DNA from 2 places in the Colwellia meonggei genome. Region 2 is predicted to be linked to the other one. Evidence: predicted binding sites of a transcription regulator. Region 2 holds the regulator's gene; the other holds the start of a gene.
What was found. Region 2 encodes sigma-54, which starts transcription at its own class of promoters, with help from an activator protein. Its sites were predicted from a motif close to GTTGGCACGNNNNTNGNNT; they were not measured.
Positions count from the first base shown of each region.

Region 1: AC27E9_RS18170 (PEP-CTERM sorting domain-containing protein) is a predicted target of sigma-54. The motif match lies at 4,348-4,366, and genes of this name have one in related genera.

Region 1 covers NZ_BAAJLZ010000011.1:68,617-79,402, reverse strand. The annotation lists gene AC27E9_RS18180 (M14 family zinc carboxypeptidase) at 56-2,341, opposite strand; gene AC27E9_RS18175 (hypothetical protein) at 2,577-3,347, opposite strand; gene AC27E9_RS18170 (PEP-CTERM sorting domain-containing protein) at 3,650-4,273, opposite strand; gene AC27E9_RS18165 (acetyl-CoA C-acyltransferase) at 4,594-5,778, opposite strand; gene AC27E9_RS18160 (MerR family transcriptional regulator) at 6,060-6,452, shown strand; gene AC27E9_RS18155 (isovaleryl-CoA dehydrogenase) at 6,549-7,718, shown strand; gene AC27E9_RS18150 (carboxyl transferase domain-containing protein) at 8,027-9,634, shown strand; gene AC27E9_RS18145 (enoyl-CoA hydratase/isomerase family protein) at 9,648-10,511, shown strand; gene AC27E9_RS18140 (acetyl/propionyl/methylcrotonyl-CoA carboxylase subunit alpha) at 10,516-10,786, shown strand, end outside.
Region 2 covers NZ_BAAJLZ010000001.1:420,008-430,793, forward strand. The annotation lists gene AC27E9_RS01930 (PLP-dependent decarboxylase) at 1-513, shown strand, start outside; gene AC27E9_RS01935 (succinylglutamate desuccinylase/aspartoacylase family protein) at 545-1,690, shown strand; gene yjgA (ribosome biogenesis factor YjgA) at 1,772-2,290, opposite strand; gene pmbA (metalloprotease PmbA) at 2,407-3,762, shown strand; gene mgtE (magnesium transporter) at 3,920-5,281, opposite strand; gene AC27E9_RS01955 (HPr family phosphocarrier protein) at 5,452-5,724, opposite strand; gene rapZ (RNase adapter RapZ) at 5,736-6,590, opposite strand; gene ptsN (PTS IIA-like nitrogen regulatory protein PtsN) at 6,597-7,049, opposite strand; gene hpf (ribosome hibernation promoting factor) at 7,083-7,370, opposite strand; gene AC27E9_RS01975 (RNA polymerase factor sigma-54) at 7,408-8,916, opposite strand; gene lptB (LPS export ABC transporter ATP-binding protein) at 8,980-9,711, opposite strand; gene lptA (lipopolysaccharide transport periplasmic protein LptA) at 9,712-10,257, opposite strand; gene lptC (LPS export ABC transporter periplasmic protein LptC) at 10,223-10,786, opposite strand, start outside; gene kdsC (3-deoxy-manno-octulosonate-8-phosphatase KdsC) at 10,786-10,786, opposite strand, start outside.

The DNA of each region.
Region 1 (10,786 bases), on a different contig from region 2:
TAAAATAAAATGATTTAGCGAAAATTAAATATATAAATAATATTCAACTAACCGCTCAACTTTTTGTTCTTAGCAAAGTCAATCCAATCATTAACCAGAGTAGTATTGCTATCGCACCACCGCCACTGCTTGCGCGTTCAGGTAAATCAGGTGTCGTTACAACATTCGTCAAGGTTACGTTTTGCTCTGTTGAAACTTTTGCACCGCTATTATCTGTTATCTGTAATTCAATAGTAACGTTACCCGCACTGGTAAAACTATGCGTTAATGTTTCTCCATTGCCGATGACTGAGCTGCTACCAGAAGTTACTGTCGACCACTGGTATTGAACGATTTCACCATCTGTATCAGTACTTTCTGAAGCATTAAAATCACAAGTAAGGTTTTGACATGAAGCTGAAAATTTAGGCTCTGGAAGCTTATTCGTTAAATCCGTTTCCAATACTATAGTTTGCTCTGAACTCGCTTGTAAATTGTTATTATCCTCGACCAGTAAACGGACTTTAACTTCTCCAGCTGCAGAGAAACTATATTGTAGTGACTTACTATCACCAATAACTTCAAGTTCATCATCACTGATATATCTTGCCCATTGATAACTGGTAATTTCACCATCGTTATCAAGACTTTGAGATGCGTCAAAAGTACAGTTTAAATATTGGCAGTCGACGGTAAAACTTGAAATAGGAGCACTGCTATCTGAGATATTAATAAAAGCAGATTGTACAACACCATATTGACCATCCGTATCCTTTGCTCTTGCCGAAATTAAGTGCTGACCAACGGCTAGATCGGCTGTGTTTACCTGTATATTTGCACTAACTGTGTCATTAGCAACCTCAAGGTTTTGCAACGTAATAACCTTATCAGTATCAGTAAAGTTGCCATCAATTACATATTCGAATGACACCACATCAAAATCTGCACTGGCTAATTGAGATTGTTTGGTCGCGCTAATATCTAGCTCAACTATTGCTGCAGGTACAATTGTTATCTGTTCGGAGTTGTCATTAAGTTTAAGCTCAGAAATATCGGGACCTATTGATAATAAATACGGTGCTTCACTGACTTTAGCTGCATAAATTAGTGCTTTTAGGTTATCCGGCTTGATGTTGTTTTCATATGCGGTGCAATCTTGAAAAAATGATGTACCTAATTCAAATGTAATGGCCGCAACGCCAAGTTCACCGTAACTAACATTGTCACTCGTACCATCAGTAGCATACAGCCCTATTGATTGCTGCGGTGCATAACCATTAAACCAAGCTAATTTATTACCTAGATGTAAAAAGCCAATATTATTTGGAGATAGTCCCTCTTTATGACCATAAGGCCATAAAATTAACCGCCCATAACTGTGAAGATCTAAATGTAGACCGCTTTTATTTTTTGGTGCAGCGTCAGAGTCATTTTCGCCACGCTCATCAGGGAACAATGAACGAATGTAATTAGAAACCGCCTGAGTTTCAGGCTCAGATTCTGCTGATATACCGCGATAGACTTCTGAGCACTCATTGCCACTTGAGCCATTTGCTGTAACACCCCAAGTTTGCGCAAAGTTTCGATTAAGGTCGACACCAACGGTAGAGCCCGCACAATGATTACTATTGGTATTTTTACGTTGAAAGATTTGATTTTCAGCAATTTTTCGGCCGTCGGGATTCATATGCAGCATTAAATGCACTTCCCGATTATCAACAATCCACTTCGCTTCTGCATTAGTTTGATAATTATTCAATAACCATTTAGCAAAATCTAAATTAAGAGCTGCAGGGGCATACTCTCTCGCATGCATACTACTATGAACAAAAAGAATTGGTTTAGGCTGAGTTAATTCGGTGTTAGTGATTTTCAATACCATTAAGTCATAACCACCTTGCTGACTAACTTTTCTCCATGAATCGCCAACATCTTGCCATGAGGCTAATTTAGGGAAGTTATCTGCTAAAGCTTGTGCTTGACTATAGGTACCTTCAACCGTTTCAAAGCACGAAAAACCGGAGATAGGGTCTTCGGCTGAATTACTTTTGGGAAAAACTGTTTTGTTATCAGCAAAGGTTTTTGAAAACTCGTTAGTCCATGCAAGTGCTGGTTCAATTTTAAAACCACGATCTAACAGCAATGCTTTCTCTGTTTCGCTTAATGTCGCAATTAGAAATTTTTCTTTATGATTCACTTCCAATATCGCATGATGTAGTGAAATTAAAGCCTGATTAGCAAGCACTTGATCTGAATAAGTGACTTTTGAAAATGTTGGTTGCTTATTTGCGTAAGTGGATAAGCTGATCATTAGCGATACAACTAACAAAACACCAAAAAGCGCTCGTAATAAAATATTCATTCAATACCTTTGTGACATTAATGTATTAACTTACAGCATTTATTAACATTAATTTAACAATATTAAAAGTTTAATTCGATAATTAACCTGATATCTGTATTAAATAAAACAAAAAAGTCGCAGTAGCGACTTTTCTCTTATCATTAAAATTTCAGTATGATAAAAATTAAATACTTGCTAGCGCACTATAATTGGCCATGACATATTCATGAAAAATAGAGCACAAAATAAAAAGCTACTGTAATGCTAATTGCCACTTACCACTGTAGGTGCGGTCGTTAAATGTTGAAGAAGAACTCGACTCTACTTCCCTATTAACGCGAACCAAACGCGTTCCATCGATTTCAAACTGCGAAGTTATTTCGCTTTCTGCTGTCATAGAAAAGAAGATATAAGCACTACCCTTACCTGAGTAGCTCATTCGCGTTTCAATAGGGACCCCTTTCTCATTAATTAACACTTTGTAACTACCATTAAATTTACTGACATAGCCGCGTATTTTCTTATCATCAATAAAGCTTTCTAGTGGTAATTTAAAATTTAACACTCGCACGCTTTGGTTCAAATAATCTGTACTCGTTTCGCCTACGAACTCACCTTGCTCGATTAAATCTAATATTGTTTGCGCAGAAGAGAAAAGCGGAATTAACGAAGAGGCAGAGAGTATTTCAGCGCCATTTAACACCGGAGTATCAGCTTCTTCGTCGGTCATTTTGAGTCGATTTTCTTCGGCAATACGATTTAACACATATTTTGAATAACGAATATCTAAGCCTTCAATACTTTCCGATAACGTTGACTGTATCGCGCCTGTTTTTAACTTCTTATCTTGCCCTTCTCCTCTACTTTCAGAAAAAGAAACATCTAAAACTCCTGTGATAGGCTCACTACCGTTAAGCTTGTTCAGCGCTTGTTTCAATTCAGCGACACTATCGGCCCAAACGGGTAGTGATAAAGAAAAGCATAAAAGCCCGACGGCGAAAGATTGCGTGTTAGTCAATGCCATAAATTACCTTTTTATTATTATATTGCTAATATTTGCTTGCTCGAATGGCAATATTTATAACTTAAATTTCAAATTAATTTCAATATCAGTATGCTAAAGAAGTGTTACTAACCATTTCATTTTAAATATTATTTTATATTAAGTCCTAGAATATAAAATGATTTAACAATATTTTATTTATCAATTAAGCAACTTAACTGAAGATCAAAAAAGCTCGCCTAAAAGCGAGCCATTTTATTGGAATTACAAAGCATTATTAATTTTACATATATCATCTATTGTTCATTGAGTATTCAGAGAGCTTATCCCTTAAATTTACGAGACGCTAAACCGATTAACCCTAATGCTAAAATAGCTAATGTTGTTGGTTCTGGAACATCAGTCGTCCTATTCGCAACAAAGAATAACTTTTCGTATGATGAACTTGAGTTTAGCCCTGTAATATCATTAATCCTATAACCGCCAGTAAAACTTAAAGTATGCAAACACATGCTATTCGGACTAGAAGAAACATCACATTGGTTATTACTTACCGTATCACTTAATACCGTAAATCCCCAAGACCAGTTATTTGAAAACCACCAGTTAGCTCCATTTACTACATGAGTAGTACTTGTTTGCCCCGTATCAAAAGTTACTTCATCTAGCAAACCATGTGCAAGTGACAGTAAATTATTACTTCCTGTCGCTCTCCCTGCCATCATCAAATAATCACCGTCGCAAACATCTAATACATTTTCAGCGAAATTACCAATGGTCACACTCATGGTTTCTTGATAACAAAGAGTCCACCCTCCACCGGTAACAGTAGAAATATCTATGTTTGATTGAACACCAAAAGGATCGTATATAATTCCAGCGTTAGCAATTCCACTTACAGCCAAAGCAATGCTAGCAACTAAACTCTTCAAGAATTTATTTTTCATTTAAATATTCCTTTTTAATATTTATTTAACACCTTTGAAAGGTATTTGATAACGCTAAATACTTTCGATTTAATAAGCAGACAATATGCCAGCATTAAAACACAAATAAAAACAATAAATTAACAGTTACTCGGAATTACATATTTACACATTTGTAAAATAACCTGACACTAGGCTATACTCTAAAAACTAAACTCGTTTTCAGTATTATTTTCACTTTTCAGCACATTAAAACTAAAAAGAGCTACTGTTAAAAACAGTAGCTCTAAACTTATTCAATAGCCTACTAAGTAAGTGGGCTTTTATAAAATGATAAGTAACTACATCATTTCTACAGCAATTGCTGTTGCTTCACCACCACCGATACAAAGTGATGCTAAACCTTTGCTCAAGCCTTTATTCTTCAATGCGTGAATTAACGTCACCATGATACGCGCGCCACTAGCGCCTAAAGGATGACCTAAAGCACATGCGCCACCGTTCACGTTTACTTTCGCTACGTCTAATTCAAGTTCTTTAATACCTAACATAGTTACCATGGCAAACGCTTCATTGATTTCAAACAAATCAACATCTGCAGTTGTCCAATTAGCTTTTGCTAGCACTTTTTTCATTGCGCCAACAGGTGCTACCGTAAACTCTGCCGGCTTTTGAGCATGCATAGCATGCGCTACAATCTTACATAAAGGCGTTAAACCACGCTTTTGTGCTTCTGATAACTTCATCATCACAAGTGCTGCTGCACCATCAGAAATCGAGCTTGAGTTAGCGGCGGTAATCGTACCGTCTTTCTTAAAGGCTGGACGTAAGCTAGAAATTTTATCAGGGCGTGCATTACCAGGCTGTTCATCAATTTCAAAAATTGAATCACCACGACGAGATTTAATCGTTACTGGTGCAATTTCATTGGCAAATGCGCCATCAGCAATTGCTGCATTAGCACGTCCTAAAGAACGAATGGCATAGGCGTCCATATCTTCACGGCTAAATGCTGATTCATCAGCTGTTTCTTGCGCAAAACAACCCATAGCAATACCATCGTAGGCATTTTCTAAACCATCAGTCATCATATGATCAAGTATTTGGCCGTGACCCATTTTAATACCTGAACGCCCTTTTGGCATTAAATGCGGAGCGTTAGTCATACTTTCCATGCCACCAGCAACAGCTACATCGATAGAGCCAGCTAATAAAGCATCATGTGCTTGCATCGCTGCTTTCATACCTGAACCACAAACTTTATTAATAGTGGTACAAGCAGTTGATAAATCTAATTCTGCTTCTAAAGCCGCTTGACGAGCAGGTGCTTGCTTTAAGCCAGCAGGTAATACACAGCCCATGATTACTTCATCGACTTGATCATTTGATAAGTTAGCATCTTGCATAGCACCGCGAATAGCAGTAGCACCTAAACTGGTTGCACTCACAGCTGATAAACCGCCCATAAAACCGCCCATAGGGGTTCGTTTAGCAGCAACAATAACGATAGGATCTTGAGTAGACATAAAGCTCTCCGACAAAGTGTTTTTCGATATTATTCGATAACTCATTACAAGAATCGATAAGAATTGCGCAACAGATTAACTTAAATTTACCTTTACGCCAACGTAAACTTTATGGACCTTTAGTCTAATAACTATAAATTATTACAAAATTGACAATCATTCTTTACAGCATCAGAAACTAACATTTTATTTACATAGCCCAGGTCGCACTTTACGTTAACGTAAACTTATTGTATGGTAGCCAATAAATTAGGAAATAGCGTTTAACGGTGAGTAACAACATGGGCGATAAGAACCACGTCACCTTCTCAATTGGCGAACTAGCTCGGGAGTTTGATATAACAACCCGAAGTATTCGTTTTTACGAAGATCAAGGCTTAATACTGCCTACTCGTAAGGGACAAACAAGAATATACAACCAAAGAGACAGAGTTCGACTAAAGTTAATTCTACGCGGTAAACGCTTAGGCTTTTCATTGGCAGAAACAGGTCGCTTGTTCGAACTTTACGATGCGGATAAATCAAGCGCAACACAATTAAATACCATAATGGACTTAATTGCTGAAAAGAAAAATGATCTAAACCAACAACTAGAAGATATTCAAGCCGTTTTAATTGAATTAACAGGTTTAGAGAATAATTGTCAGGAAGCATTAGCTTCAATAGATAAATAACATTACCCGCTTAGGCGCATAACAAATTAAGTAATAGTTAGGGCTGTGCACACTTGCCGGTGTTAACAACACAAACAATTATTAGAAGGTACAACTATGATTTCTACATTTTCTTCAATGAATTTTAATTTAGGCGAAACCGTTGACATGATCCGTGACACAGTTAACGCCTTTGCTCGCGATGAAATAGCTCCTCGTGCAGAAAAAGTTGATCAAGACAACGAATTTCCAATGGATTTATGGCGCAAATTTGGTGACTTAGGTTTATTAGGCATGACCGTAGATGAAGAATATGGTGGTTCTAACTTAGGTTACTTAGAGCACATGGTTGCTATGCAAGAAATTTCTCGCGCATCAGCTTCTGTTGGCTTAAGTTACGGCGCTATGTCTAACTTATGTTTAAACCAATTAAACAAAAACGGTAACCATGAGCAAAAAGCTAAGTACTTACCAAAACTTTGTACTGGTGAACATATTGGCGCATTGGCAATGTCAGAGCCAAACGCTGGTTCGGATGTTGTTAGCATGAAATTACGCGCTGACAAAAAAGGCGATAAATACATCCTTAACGGCAATAAAATGTGGATCACTAATGGTCCAGATGCCCATGTTTATATTATTTACGCAAAAACTGACACTGCTGCGGGATCAAAAGGTATTACGGCATTTATCGTTGAGCGTGATTACCCTGGATTTTCTCGTCACCAAAAACTAGATAAATTAGGTATGCGCGGTTCAAATACCTGTGAATTAGTTTTCCAAGATTGTGAAGTTCCTGCTGAAAATATTTTAGGTGAGGAAGGTAAAGGTGTTCGCGTTCTAATGTCAGGCTTAGACTACGAACGTTTAGTATTAACAGGCGGTCCATTAGGTATTATGGATGCATGTATGGACTTAGTTGTTCCTTACATTCACGACAGAAAGCAATTTGGCCAATCAATTGGTGAATTTCAGTTAATTCAAGGCAAAATTGCTGACATGTACACGCAAATGAATGCCGCTAAATCTTACGCTTACATGTGTGCAATGGCAGCTGATCGCGGCGAAACTACCCGTAAAGATGCTGCTGGTGTAATTTTGTATTCAGCTGAACTTGCTACAAAAATGGCATTAGACGCGATTCAATTACTTGGCGGTAACGGTTATATCAACGAATTCCCAGCCGGTCGATTATTACGTGATGCTAAATTATATGAAATTGGCGCAGGTACATCAGAAATTCGCCGTATGTTAATTGGGCGTGAGTTATTTAACGAATCGGTTTAGTGTAATTTTTCTCATTGCCAATGAGCGCGATTTCTTTGTCAAAAATACACTCATAGACGACTATGCTTAGTATTTTTTCCTTGAACTCACGCCATTGGCTTCGATAAAGCTAAATAGTGAACCAATTCAGTAATTAAATTTAAATAAGAAAAAATAAAAGAATTAAACTTTCTGTGACTATTGCTATTGATTACTTTTAGCACAATCAAGTGTTAGAAAGTCAAAACAATATCAATGTGCATTGTTAACTTACTGACATTAACAACGTCAAAAATTAACAAAACGAACAACAAATAAAAGGTTATACCGTGGCTAAGATAATATCGAAAATCAATCCCCGCAGCCCTGAATTCATCGAAAATGCTGAGCATATGCAACTGCAAGTTGATGACTTAAAAGTTAAATTAGAAGAAATTAAACTAGGTGGTGGCGAACGTAGTCGTGAACGTCATTTATCTCGTGGTAAGTTACTACCAAGAGACCGTGTTTACGCCCTACTTGATCCAGGCTCAGCATTTCTTGAATTATCACAATTAGCCGCTTATGAAGTTTACGATGACAACGTACCAAGCGCCGGCATTATCACAGGTATTGGCCGAGTTGGCGGCCAAGAATGTGTTATCGTCGCCAATGACGCAACGGTAAAAGGTGGTACTTATTATCCACTAACTGTTAAAAAGCATTTACGCGCGCAAACTATCGCCCAAGAAAATAACTTACCATGTATCTACTTGGTTGACTCGGGTGGTGCAAACCTACCAAACCAAGACGACGTTTTTCCAGATAAAGAGCATTTTGGCCGTATCTTCTTTAATCAAGCCAACATGTCAGCACAAAGTATTCCACAAATTGCCGTGGTTATGGGTTCATGTACCGCTGGTGGTGCGTACGTGCCTGCAATGGCTGATGAATCAATAATCGTGAAAGAACAAGGTACGATATTCTTGGCAGGCCCACCGTTAGTAAAAGCGGCAACCGGTGAAGTGGTTAGTGCTGAAGATTTAGGTGGCGCCGATGTGCATTGTCGTACTTCAGGTGTTGCTGATCATTACGCACAAAATGATCATCACGCTTTAGAAATTGCCCGCAATGCCGTCAGTAATTTAAACCGTGTTAAACCAGTACAAATGGCAATTCAAGAAGTGGCGGAACCCGCTTACTCTGGTGAAGAAATTTACGGTATTGTACCTAAAGATTCTCGCCAACCATTTGATGTTCGTGAAATTATAGCTCGTGTCGTTGATGGCAGCGAATTCGACGAATTTAAAGCGCTTTACGGCACAACATTAGTCTGTGGCTTTGCCCGCATCTACGGTTACCCTGTCGGTATTGTTGCCAATAATGGCATTTTATTTGGCGAGTCTGCACAAAAAGGCGCTCACTTTATTGAGCTTTGTGCGCAACGTAAAATTCCTTTAGTGTTTTTACAAAACATTACAGGCTTTATGGTTGGCCAGCAGTATGAAGCCGGTGGTATCGCAAAACACGGCGCTAAAATGGTAACAGCCGTAGCAACAGCACAGGTTCCAAAATTCACTATTTTAATTGGTGGTAGTTTCGGTGCCGGTAACTATGGCATGTGTGGCCGAGCTTACGACCCCCGTTTCCTATTTATGTGGCCAAATTCGCGCATTTCAGTGATGGGCGGCGAACAAGCTGCGGGCGTACTTGCACAAGTTAAACGCGACCAAAAAGATAAACGTGGTGAAACATGGAGCGAGCAAGAAGAAGCTGACTTCAAACAACCAATTATCGACAATTATGAGCATCAAGGTCATCCATATTATGCCTCTGCTCGCTTGTGGGATGATGGTGTGATTGACCCAGCGGACACTCGCCAAGTACTCGGCTTAGCTATTTCAGCTTCTTTAAACAAACCTATTGAAGAGACCAAATTTGGTCTGTTTAGAATGTAGGGAGAAGTTGACTATGTTTACCCATCAAAATATTACAAGTCCTAGCGAACAAGTTTTATTTGACGTTGACAGCCGTGGTGTCGCTACTGTCACCATGAATAACCCTGATAAGCACAATGCCTTTGATGACAGTATTATTTTTGCACTAAGCCACTTATTTCATGAAATTGCAAAATGTCATGACATCAAAGTCATGGTATTGGCTTCAACCGGTAAAAGCTTTTCTGCTGGTGCTGATTTAGGTTGGATGAAACGTATGGCGTCTTACTCTTATGAAGAGAATTTAGCAGATGCCAATGCTTTAGCCCATATGTTAAAAAATCTTAATTTTTTACCTCAACCTACCATTGCTAAAGTGCAAGGTGCAGCCTTTGGCGGCGCAGTTGGACTAGCAAGTTGTTGTGACATTGTATTGGCTAGTGAAAAAGCCAGTTTTTGTTTAAGCGAAGTAAAACTGGGCTTAATTCCTGCCACTATTAGTCCGTATGTGGTGAATGCGATTGGTCAAAAAGCCAGTCGACGTTACTTTCAAACTGCTGAACGATTCTTTGCTGACAAAGCGCAACAACTAGGTTTAGTTGATGAAATTCTGCCATTGGAAGCATTAGATTCAGCCGTTGACAAAATGATAACGACATTACTGGAAAATGGCCCATTAGCCGTGCGCCAAGCTAAACAGTTAGCCCTTGATGTCGCTTACCAAGATATCGACGAAGCATTAATAGAAATAACCAGCGAACGCATTGCCGCGATCCGCGTATCAGCAGAAGGCCAAGAAGGTTTAAGTGCCTTTTTTGAAAAGCGCCAAGCCGCTTGGCAAGCCCCGTTGCAACAACAAGCATCACAACAAAAATCATTAGATAAAGGCGAAGGATAAACTCATGTTTACTAAAATATTAATTGCCAACCGTGGCGAAATCGCCTGTCGTGTTATTAAAACTGCACGAAAAATGGGTATTCTAACCGTTGCCGTTTATTCTGATGCCGACGCTGACTCCTTACATGTCAATATGGCTGATGAAGCTATATATATTGGTGGTTCCCCTTCGCGTGAAAGTTACCTATTATCAGAAAGAGTTATTGAAGCAGCTAAGCGCACCGGCGCACAAGCGATTCACCCAGGTTATGGTTTCTTATCTGAAAACGCCGACT
Region 2 (10,786 bases):
GATTACTTACAAACAGGCAACAGTTTAAGTTGGCAACAAATTGTTCAAGACTTAGCTGTGATTAAATCAAAAGCCGGTGTTAAGGAACTGTGGTTAGAGTTAGGACGCTATGCCGTGGCTGAGGCAGGTTATTATGTAACTTCGGTTGTTGATAAAAAACAAAATTTTACTCAGCAACAATTAGTACTTGCTGGTGGCATTAACCATTTATTACGACCAGCGATTACAGAGCAAGCATTTCCAGCAAATTTACTTCGAAACTCTAGTGCATCGTTAATTGAATTTGATCTACATGGTCCACTCTGTACTAGCTTAGATAAATTAGGCCGATTACCGCTACCGGGAGATGTTAATGTTGGCGATCAAATCATTTTTGGTTTGTCTGGGGCATACGGTTTTACGGAAAGTATGCCATTTTTTCTTTGTCATCAAATTGCTGCCGAATATGTTTTGCAACATGGCGTTATTGAACAAGTACGTGTGGCTGAGCCAGCGTCGTGGTATTTACGCTAATGCGTAAAGCTTAGTTAGGGTAAAGTTACTTATGAATATTATTAGTAAAGAAGTGATGCATGTGGGTGAAATGGCCAGCGGCGCAGCGCTTACCGTACCGGTTTATCGTGTCCAGGGTTCAGAGAGTGGGCCAAGTGCTTATATTCAAGCGAATATGCATGGCGCTGAGGTGCAAGGTAATGCCGTTATTTTTCAATTGTTAGAGCAACTTAAACACATTGAACTAAATGGCTCTATTACGTTAGTGCCTTATGCGAACCCTGTTGGCTGTAATCATAAAAATGGTGAATATACTTTAGGCCGATTCGATCCTATAACTGGGGTCAATTGGAATCGCATGTATCATTTCGATGAAAGTATTATTGCACCATTTGCTCAAGAGTATTTAGCAGCGAGTAGCGTAGATATTGAAGTGGCATTTAAAGCGTTAATGCTTGAGCAAATTGAACAAAAGTTAAATCATAATATTTATGGCTTAACAACAGGACAGCGTATTGCTTATCAACTGCAGCGTTTAGCGCATCAAGCTGATATTGTTTTAGATCTACATACAGGCCCTATTTCGAGTAAACATTTATATTGCCCTGAATATGCCAAAGACAGCGCGCGCTTTTTTGATATTCCCCATACTATTTTAATTCCTAATAGTTTCGATGGTGCTTTAGATGAAGCAACATTTTGTCCTTGGTGGCAATTGCAAGCAGCATTCGCAATGCTCGGGCGTGATTTTCCCATTCGTGCTGGAGATGATGGTGCGAAAAGCAGTATTGTTAAAGAGAGTTTTACCGTCGAATTAGGATCGCAAGAGCAAATAGATTTAGACGTTGCCCATCAAGATGCGTTAGGTATTTTAAGTTATCTGCAATATCAAAATGTCATTCAATCAGATATCTTTTACCCGAAAACAATGACACGTTATGCTTGCATGCTTACTGATTATAAAGCGCTATATTCACCTATGGGTGGCATGGTTGATTATTTAGCTGAGTTTGGTGAGCCTTTAGTAGCTGGTGAGCCATTAGCCCGTATTCTTAGAATGGATAATTATGGCGATGGTGATCCATTGCATTATATTAGTTTAGATCACCCTGTGATCCCCATCTTGCACTTTGCTTCAGCAAGTGTGAATCAAGGTACTGAACTATATAAGGTTTTTAGTAAGTATAGTGTGCTATAAATAGGTAGGAATTTCAGGTTTTACTAGCAACGCTTTGTTATCAGGAGGCTGTTAACAAAGCGTTTTTGGTGATTTATTACTTTAAAAAATTACATGTTCTTTTAAGTAAGCAAATAAATCTCGGTAATGTTTACCTGTTTTTTCTGCGCTATGTTCTTTTTTCGCTTGGCGCACAAGCTGTCTGAGCTTTTGACGCTCCATAGTGGTGAACTTTGCTAATAACGCCTCGATAGATTCGCTACCCTGTTCAATAAGTTCATCACGCATTTGCTCAAGCTTTTCAAATTTTGACGACTCTTGTTGATGCTTGTTAGCCATGACATCCATCGCTTGTTTAATCGGCTCAAGATCAGTCTCTGACAATATTTTCGCGATATGGCGAATATGACGGCGTAATGCCTCGTGCTTATTGGTAATTTTGTCGGCAAGCACCATAGCATCTTTTAATTCATCTGTTAGAGGCAATCGACTACGTTGGTGCTTAGACATTTTCACTAAAACAAGACCAAAATCTTGTAGTCGATGCATTTCACGTTTTATTTCTGATTTACTCAGTAATTCTTCTTCTAATTCGTCGATATCGTTGGCAGACTGGGGCATAATGTTGGGTAATCAAGTAATAATTCCCTATAGTATACAACAAAGCCGTTACAGCAAAAACATTCCTGTTGCTGGTATCGAAAAAAATAGCATTAAATGTGAGAAGTAATTTACCCATGAGCGATTCTGATAGTATCCAAACGCAAATAGAGCATGTTAAACAACGTGTGAATGACGCAATGACGATGGCCAAAACATTAGGTGCTGATGGCGCTGAAGTCGCGATGAGCCGTCAGCAAGGCTTAAGTGTGAGTACACGTTTGGGCGAAGTTGAAAATGTTGAGTTTACGAGTGATGGTGCTCTTGGTATTACTGTTTATAAAGAAGGGCGTAAAGGCAGCGCTTCAACGGCAGATTTGTCTGAGCAAGCATTAAAGCAAGCAATAGAAGCTGCGGTAAACATAGCCAAATATACCTCTGTTGATGATTGTTCTGGCTTAGCTGATAAAGAATTATTAGCGATGGAGCCAGAGGATTTAGATTTATATCACCCAAAAGCGCTTTCAACCGAGCAAGCAATTACTTTAGCAAAAGAATGTGAAGATACTGCCTTAGCTTATGATCCGCGTATTAATAATTCTGATGGTGCAACGTTAGCAAGCTTTGAAGGTTTTAAGGTATACGGGAATAGCCATGGTCAGCTGGTTGGCTATCCAAGTACTCGCCATAGCTTAAGCTGTGTAATGATCGCCAATGAAGGTGAAGACATGCAGCGCGACTACGCTTATACAGTAAATCGTCAGTTTGATGCTATGGAGAGTGCAACAAGTATCGGGCAAAAGTCTGCTACAGAAGCATTGTCACGTTTAGGCGCTCATAAACTTGCCACAACTAAAGTGCCAGTGATGTTTCGTGCAGATATTGCTAATACACTTTTTGGTCATTATATAGCAGCTATTAGTGGCGGGAACTTATACCGTAAATCGTCATTTTTAATGGACTCAATGGGAAAGCAGGTTTTTCCAGAGTTTCTAACTGTTAACGAACGTCCGCATTTGAAAAAAGCGCTAGCAAGCAGTGCTTTTGACGCTGAGGGTATTGCAACTGTTGATCGTGAAATTATTTCAGATGGCCGACTAGCAACTTATTTGCTTACCAGTTATTCAGCCCGCAAGTTAGGTATGCAATCAACTGGCCATGCAGGTGGTATTCACAACTGGCAGCTCGCGATAAAAGAGCAAGGGCAGGGTGGAGAGTTTGATGCCATGCTTAAAACCTTGGGAACTGGTTTATTAGTCACTGAATTAATGGGACAAGGTGTTAATGTGGTTACTGGTGATTATTCTCGCGGCGCCGCTGGCTTTTGGGTCGAAAACGGTGAGATTGCCTACCCAGTCGATGAAATTACTATAGCCGGAAAACTACAAGATATGTTTGCTGGTATTGTTGCTATAGGTAATGATATTGATATGCGTGGCAGCATCCGCACCGGCTCTATCATTATCAATGAAATGCAAATTGCTGGCAATTAGTTGTCGTGGTTCTGTTATCTGATGAGTTAACGACTCATCAGATGGCTGGATTCTATGCTCCTAGCTTTAAGTGAATATCGAAAGACAATAGGTTAGATCGATAGTATTTCGGGTATCTAAATGAACCGTAAATATTATTGCGACGATTTGTAAAGTACTAGTTGCCTAGCAACAAAGTTGCTGTACCTAAAAAGGCAAAAATTCCTACCACATCAGTAACTGTTGTTAAGATAACGCTACCCGCGAGTGCTGGGTCAATATTCATTTTTTTTAACATTAATGGAATAGTGACACCGGCAATACCTGCGGCGGTCATATTCATTAACATGGCAAAAGCGATAATTGCGCCAAGCATTAAGTTTTGCTGCCAAATGGCAACAACAGTCGCGATTAAAACTGCCCAGATGATACCGTTAAAAAAGCCAACCGCGAGTTCTTTGTAGAGTAGTGTACGTGAGTTACTTTCGCCAACATGCCCTAAAGCAATACCACGAATCACCAAAGTTAGGGTTTGATTGCCAGCAACACCGCCCATACTCGGCACTAAAGAATTTAACACAGCTAGAATGGCTAATTGGCTTAAGATACCTTCAAATAAGCTCGATACCGCAACAGCCATTAATGCAGTAACTAAGTTAACACCTAGCCAAATAGAGCGCTGCTGTGTACTTTTAACAACGGGTGCAAAGGTATCAGCTTCGTCATCTAAACCTGCCATACTCATCATCGAGTGTTCAGCTTCTTCACGAATAATATCAACTACGTCATCAACGGTAATACGACCGAGTAAGCGGTCTTCGTCGTCGACAACTGGCGCTGAAAACCAATCATGACGCTCGAATAATTGTGCAACATCTTTTTCATTTAGGTCGGCGGGAATCGCTTCAATTTCATCATCAATTAAGCTTGAAACTATGGTTTCTGGCTTTGCTGTTACTATAGCGGTTAAGGAAACGGCACCAATAAAATGATCTTCACGGTCAACCACATAAAATGAATCTGTTGCCTCTGGCAATTCTCCCCGCAGCCGCAAGTAGCGTAATACCACATCAACTGTTACATCAGGTCTAATGGAAATGGTATCAGTATTCATGATACCGCCGGCGGTATCTTCTTCGTATGATAACGCGGCTTCTACTCGACTACGGTCTTGCGAGTCCATCGAGCTTAACACTTCTCGATAAACGCTGTCAGGTAAAGTACGGAAAACTTCTGCTAAATCATCAACGTCCATGCCCTCTGCAACAGCAGCAAGCTTTTCAGGACGAATGTTTTTTAGAATACCTTTACGAACTTCTTCATTAAGTTCTTCAAGTACTTCGCCGTGATGGTCGGTATCAATTAACTGCCAAAGTACGGCACGACTTTTTGTTGGTGAGGACTCTAGTAATAGCGCCAGATCGAATGCGGGCATGTCTTGCAAAAGCTTTCGGACATAGACATACATACCACTGCCTAGGGCATCATTAACTTGCTGTAAGCGTTGGTGGCTGTACTCTTGTTCAGAAACTTCCGGCATATTGCTATCCTGTGCCGTTGTAAAAACGAAAACTGAAAATTATTATTATGAAGGATATTTATTAAGCTATTATTGCAACAAAAACCAATAGATATCGACAAGCAGTTTATCTTAATTCGAGACTTTTCGCAGCTTTTTTATTGACTTAAAAACTGGTTGAGCAGCTAGGGCTATTCTTCTTCGTCGAATTTATCGCTAAATAATTGGCAAACTTCATCTAGCGCTAATTCAGCATCTTTTCCGGATGCAATGACATTAACGACTTTCCCTTGTGCGCCGGCAAGTAGCATTAAGCCCATTATGCTGCCAGCATCTGCGCTATTATTATCAAGTTCTACTGTAATTTCTGCACTAAATCGCTGGCTTAATTGTGCTAGCTTTGTTGCTGCTCGGGCATGCAGCCCAAGCTTATTGATAATTTTTACTTGGCGGTTTATCGGCATAGACAAGGGAGTTAAGAGCTAGCTAGGGCTAAATCGCGGTGACGAGATTGCACGTCATCACGCTCTTTACGCATATTATTGGCAAGTAATTCCGCGATATAAACAGATCTGTGCTTACCACCCGTACAACCTATGGCGATAGTGACGTAACTACGATTATTACGCTCAAGGTGCGGTAACCAAGTCATCATAAAGCTGTTTATTTGCCAGATAAACTTGGTCACTATTGGTTGGCTTGCTAAGAAATCTTGCACTGGTTTATCTAAACCTGTGTAGCCTTTCAATTCTTTATCCCAATAAGGGTTAGGTAGGAAGCGAGCATCGAAAACATAATCGGCATCTTGAGGAACGCCGTGCTTGAAACCAAAAGATTCGAAAACAATAACCATTGAGCCAGATTTTTTGCCTAAAATTCTTTCTCGTACCAAATCAGCCAATTGGTGTGGTGAAAGTTGGCTGGTATTAATATATAAATGCGCGCGAGTCGCAATTGGTGCAAGTAATTGCTTTTCCAGTGCAATCGCTTGATCAAGGGCGATATTTTGTTTAATTAAAGGGTGTAAACGTCGAGTTTCACTAAACCGGCGAATGAGATCGCTATCATCAGCATCTAAATAGAGTAAGTTTAATTCAACCGCGCTGGGCAGGTAATCGATAATCTCTGGAACATCATTCGGGTCGGCGGGTAAATTACGAACATCAAGGCTAACGGCAACATTCTCGTAATCATTGATCACAGTATGGGTTAATGCGGGCAACAAATTAACCGGAATGTTATCAACACAATAATAGCCTAAATCTTCTAAGACTCTAAGTGCCACACTTTTACCTGAGCCGGAACGGCCACTGACAATGATTAATTTCACTGGTAATTAACTCGCTTGTTGGATTAATTCAAAAAGTGCTTGGTTACTTTCACATTTACGAACTTGTTTACAAAACTGTTTGTCGCGAAATATCTCGGCGATGCTTTGTAATGTACATAAATGATTTTGACACTCAGCTTCGGCAACAAATAGCGCAATAAAAATATCGACAGGTCTATGATCTATGGCATCAAAGTTTATCGCTTGTTCTGTAGTAATAACTACCGCAATTGGCTTATCAGCAGTATCTAAACGTCCGTGAGGAATTGCAATTCCGTTACCAATTCCAGTAGAGCCCATTTTTTCACGCTTAACCAAGCTCTCTAACAATTGAAAAGTATCGTGATTAGGCAATTTTTCAGAGGCCAAGCTACTTAAATATTCTAATATGCGTTTTTTACTGGAGCCCGGAGCTGCACATATAGTGCAGTCCGGTGTCAAGATGTCTTGCAACTTCATAATTACTTCAAAAACCTAATGCGAAGGGGGATATTAGTGTTTACTAATTTTGCCTTTATATTTTAATATTTGGCGGTCAAGTTTATCAATCAGTGAATCGATTGAAGCGTACATATCACTATTTTCGGCTTTGGCATGTACTTCACTACCACTTAAATGCACCGTTGATTCGGCAATTTGATTAAGCTTTTCCACCGTTAACACGACATGAACATTATTGATATGATCAAAATGTCGCTCTAGTTTTTCAAATTTTCCATTAACATAATCACGTAATGAATCGGTAACATCGACATGGTGTCCGGTAAGATTAATTTGCATATGCTTCAATCCTCTTTTTCGGGTAAATAAACCAAGCCTACAATAGGCTTTTACGTTGATTCGATGGTGGTATCGAAAGTGACTCGCGATATTTAGCTATGGTACGTCTCGCCACTTTAATACCTTGTTCTGCAAGAATATCTGCCATTTTACTATCGCTCAGTGGCTTGGCCGGTACTTCTGCAGAAACTAACTTTTTAATTAACTCACGAATGGCAGTTGATGAACACTCGCCACCATTCTCAGTACTGACATGGCTAGAAAAGAAATATTTTAATTCGAAAATGCCTCGTGGCGTGTGCATATATTTTTGTGTGGTAACACGCGAAATGGTTGATTCATGCATATCAACAGCTTCAGCAATATCGTTCAATACCATAGGACGCATGGCTTCAGGGCCATGTTCAAAAAATCCTTGTTGGCGTTGAACGATACAATTTGACACTTTTAATAGGGTATCATTACGGCTTTCGAGACTTTTTATAAACCACTTAGCTTCCTGCAGGTTTGAACGAATAAATTGCGAGTCAGTAGATGATTTCATTGAACGTGACATCGCGGCATATTGCTGGTTTACCGAAAGCTTAGGTGCAGTATCAGGATTTAGTTCAACGGTCCAACGACCATTTTTCTTTTCAACTGACACATCAGGTATAACGTATTGCTCTTCACTCTTAATAACGCTATCACCAGGGCGTGGATCAAGTGTCTGAATTAAGCGAATAACTTCACGTAATTGATCTTCTTTTAGGCGTAATTTACGCATTAATTGGCGATAGTCGCGATTACCAAGTAAATCGATATATTTACCTACCGCTAATTTACTTTCCTCTAACCAAGGTGTATCGCTTGAGAACTGGTTTAATTGAATTAGTAAACACTCCGGAATAGAGCGGGCCGCGACACCTACAGGATCAAAAACATTAATACGTTTTAAAACCACTTCAATTTCGTCAAGTTCTACGTCTTCAATGCCAACACTTTCTAAAATTTCTTCAGCTGATACTGTAAGGTAACCAGCTTCATCGACAGCTTCAATAATCGCTGTTGCAATAGCCTGGTCGGTTTCGGTAAACGGTGTAAGCTCCATTTGCCAAAGTAAGTGATCTTGAATTGAGTCTTTAGTTTCGCCTTGGTAAGTATAATCTTCTGAGGCTGGGCCTACTGCGCCGCTGCTAGCACCGGCACTAAAATTATCGTCCCAAGTGGTGTCGTTATTTAATTCTTCTGGGATATCAGTTTTTGCCATACCTTCAGCAGAACTGATTTCATCGATAGTAGGAGTAGAGTCTTCACTGCCATCTGGCGTCGCTACTTCAGTGCTTTCGCCGACACTTGCGGAAAATGCTTCTTCTAAATTATCAGGGGTATTTTCGGTAGTATTAGTTTGGTTTTCATCCATTTCAAGCAGTGGATTACTTTCAAGCGCTTCCTGAATCTCTTGCTGTAGGTCTAATGTCGACAATTGCAACAATTTAATTGCTTGTTGCAATTGCGGGGTCATGGTTAGCTGTTGCCCGATACGGAGCTGCAGAGTAGGACGCATTTAGATTTTCTTTTCCCTGTTACTATTTAACACAATGTTATTTTATTGCTAAAGCTGATTTCACTATAGCGTGAATTGTTCACCTAGGTATACATCTCTTACGTGTTGATTTGCAAGAATTTGATCCGCATCACCTTCTGCAATAAGTTCACCATGGCTAACAATATACGCATGTTCACAAACGTCTAATGTTTCGCGCACGTTATGATCAGTAATTAGAATACCAATACCACGTTCCTTTAAGTGTAGGATAATTTTTTTTATATCACCTACTGAAATTGGATCAACACCTGCAAAAGGTTCATCCAACAAGATAAATTTTGGATCAGCAGCTAATGCTCGCGCAATTTCTACTCGACGACGTTCACCACCTGACAGGCTCATACCTAAATTGTCTTTAATATGACCGATATTGAACTCTTCTAATAAGTGTTCAAGTTTTTCTTCTTTTTCAACATCAGTTAATGATTTTCGCGTTTGTAAAATGGCCATTATGTTGTCGTAGACAGATAATTTCCGAAATATTGATGCTTCTTGTGGTAAGTAGCCAATACCCTTACGAGCACGTTCATGCATTGGCAGCAAAGTTAAATCTTCTTCGTTAAGTACAATAGCTCCGCTATCATTATTGACTAAACCAACAATCATATAGAACGAGGTGGTTTTTCCTGCACCATTAGGACCAAGTAAACCAACAATTTGCCCAGCAGAAACTTTTAAACTGACATTTTTAACAACTTTTCGGCCTTTGTAAGATTTTGCTAAACCGGTTGCTGATAAGGTAGATATTGGCATTTAATTTTGCTGTTCCTTTGATTTTTTCGGTAGTTCAGGCTTACTTTTAGGCTGCAAAACTGTTTCAACAACCGTATTTTCTAAGCTTTCTGCATTAACGTATTCAGTTTCAAAGTTATAGGTGATTTTATTGCCACTTACTTCACTGCCTTCTTGTGTTAGTAAAGCGTTGCCAGAAATAATGACGATACTCTTTGCAGGTTCGTATCTAATCTCATTGGCTTGTAAATTAATTGGGCTGCCATCTTCAAGGGTTTGTTCAAAGGTAGCAGGTGAACCTTTGGCAATATAAATTTTATCTTCGCTGTCAGCTTGAGCAATAACTTGCACTAACTCGGCGTTAATAGTGAGTGTGCCTTGCGAAATAATAACATTGTCGATATAACTGAAAATTTTATTTTTTAGATCGGCAGCTTGCCGTGATGAAGAAATTTTGATTTCTTGGTCAACATCAAATTTTTCAGCATTTACTGCCGGTATTAATAATATTGCTGCAGTAATACAGGCTAAGCTAGCTTTTAGTTTTTTTGTAAATGGTTTGTACATGTTCTGTCAATGTCATCTGTGTTGAGTTTAAGTCTACAATTAATCCTGAGCCATACATAGTAAATCCTTTACCTAATATCAGAATAGTTTGTTCTGAGCTGATAATATTGCTTTTTAAATCCATTTCTAAGTTTTTTCCGTGCACTTCTTGGATCAAACTTTCCTTATCGGTGGCTATTAAGCGCACACGATTCTCTAACCGAACTCGGTTATTGTTGTATAATGTGCCCTCGTTAGCCGTAACTTGCCAAGTTGGCTTGTTATTTTTTGGATACAAAGTATAACGAGGGTATTCAAAGTGTGTGACCTCTAATTGCGCATAATGTTCCATACGTTGTGCTTCAACAACGTATGATAAGTCACCTGCTTCTTGATAAATATCGCTATTAAGGTTCTCAGCAATAAACTCTGGTTCATTACTGTTTTCAAGAATATCAGTGTCAACTTCTTTCGCGGCATACCATTCCATTAGGCCATATGTTCCTATAGCAAAAATAAAAAATGCTATGGTTGCACTGTATATTCTATT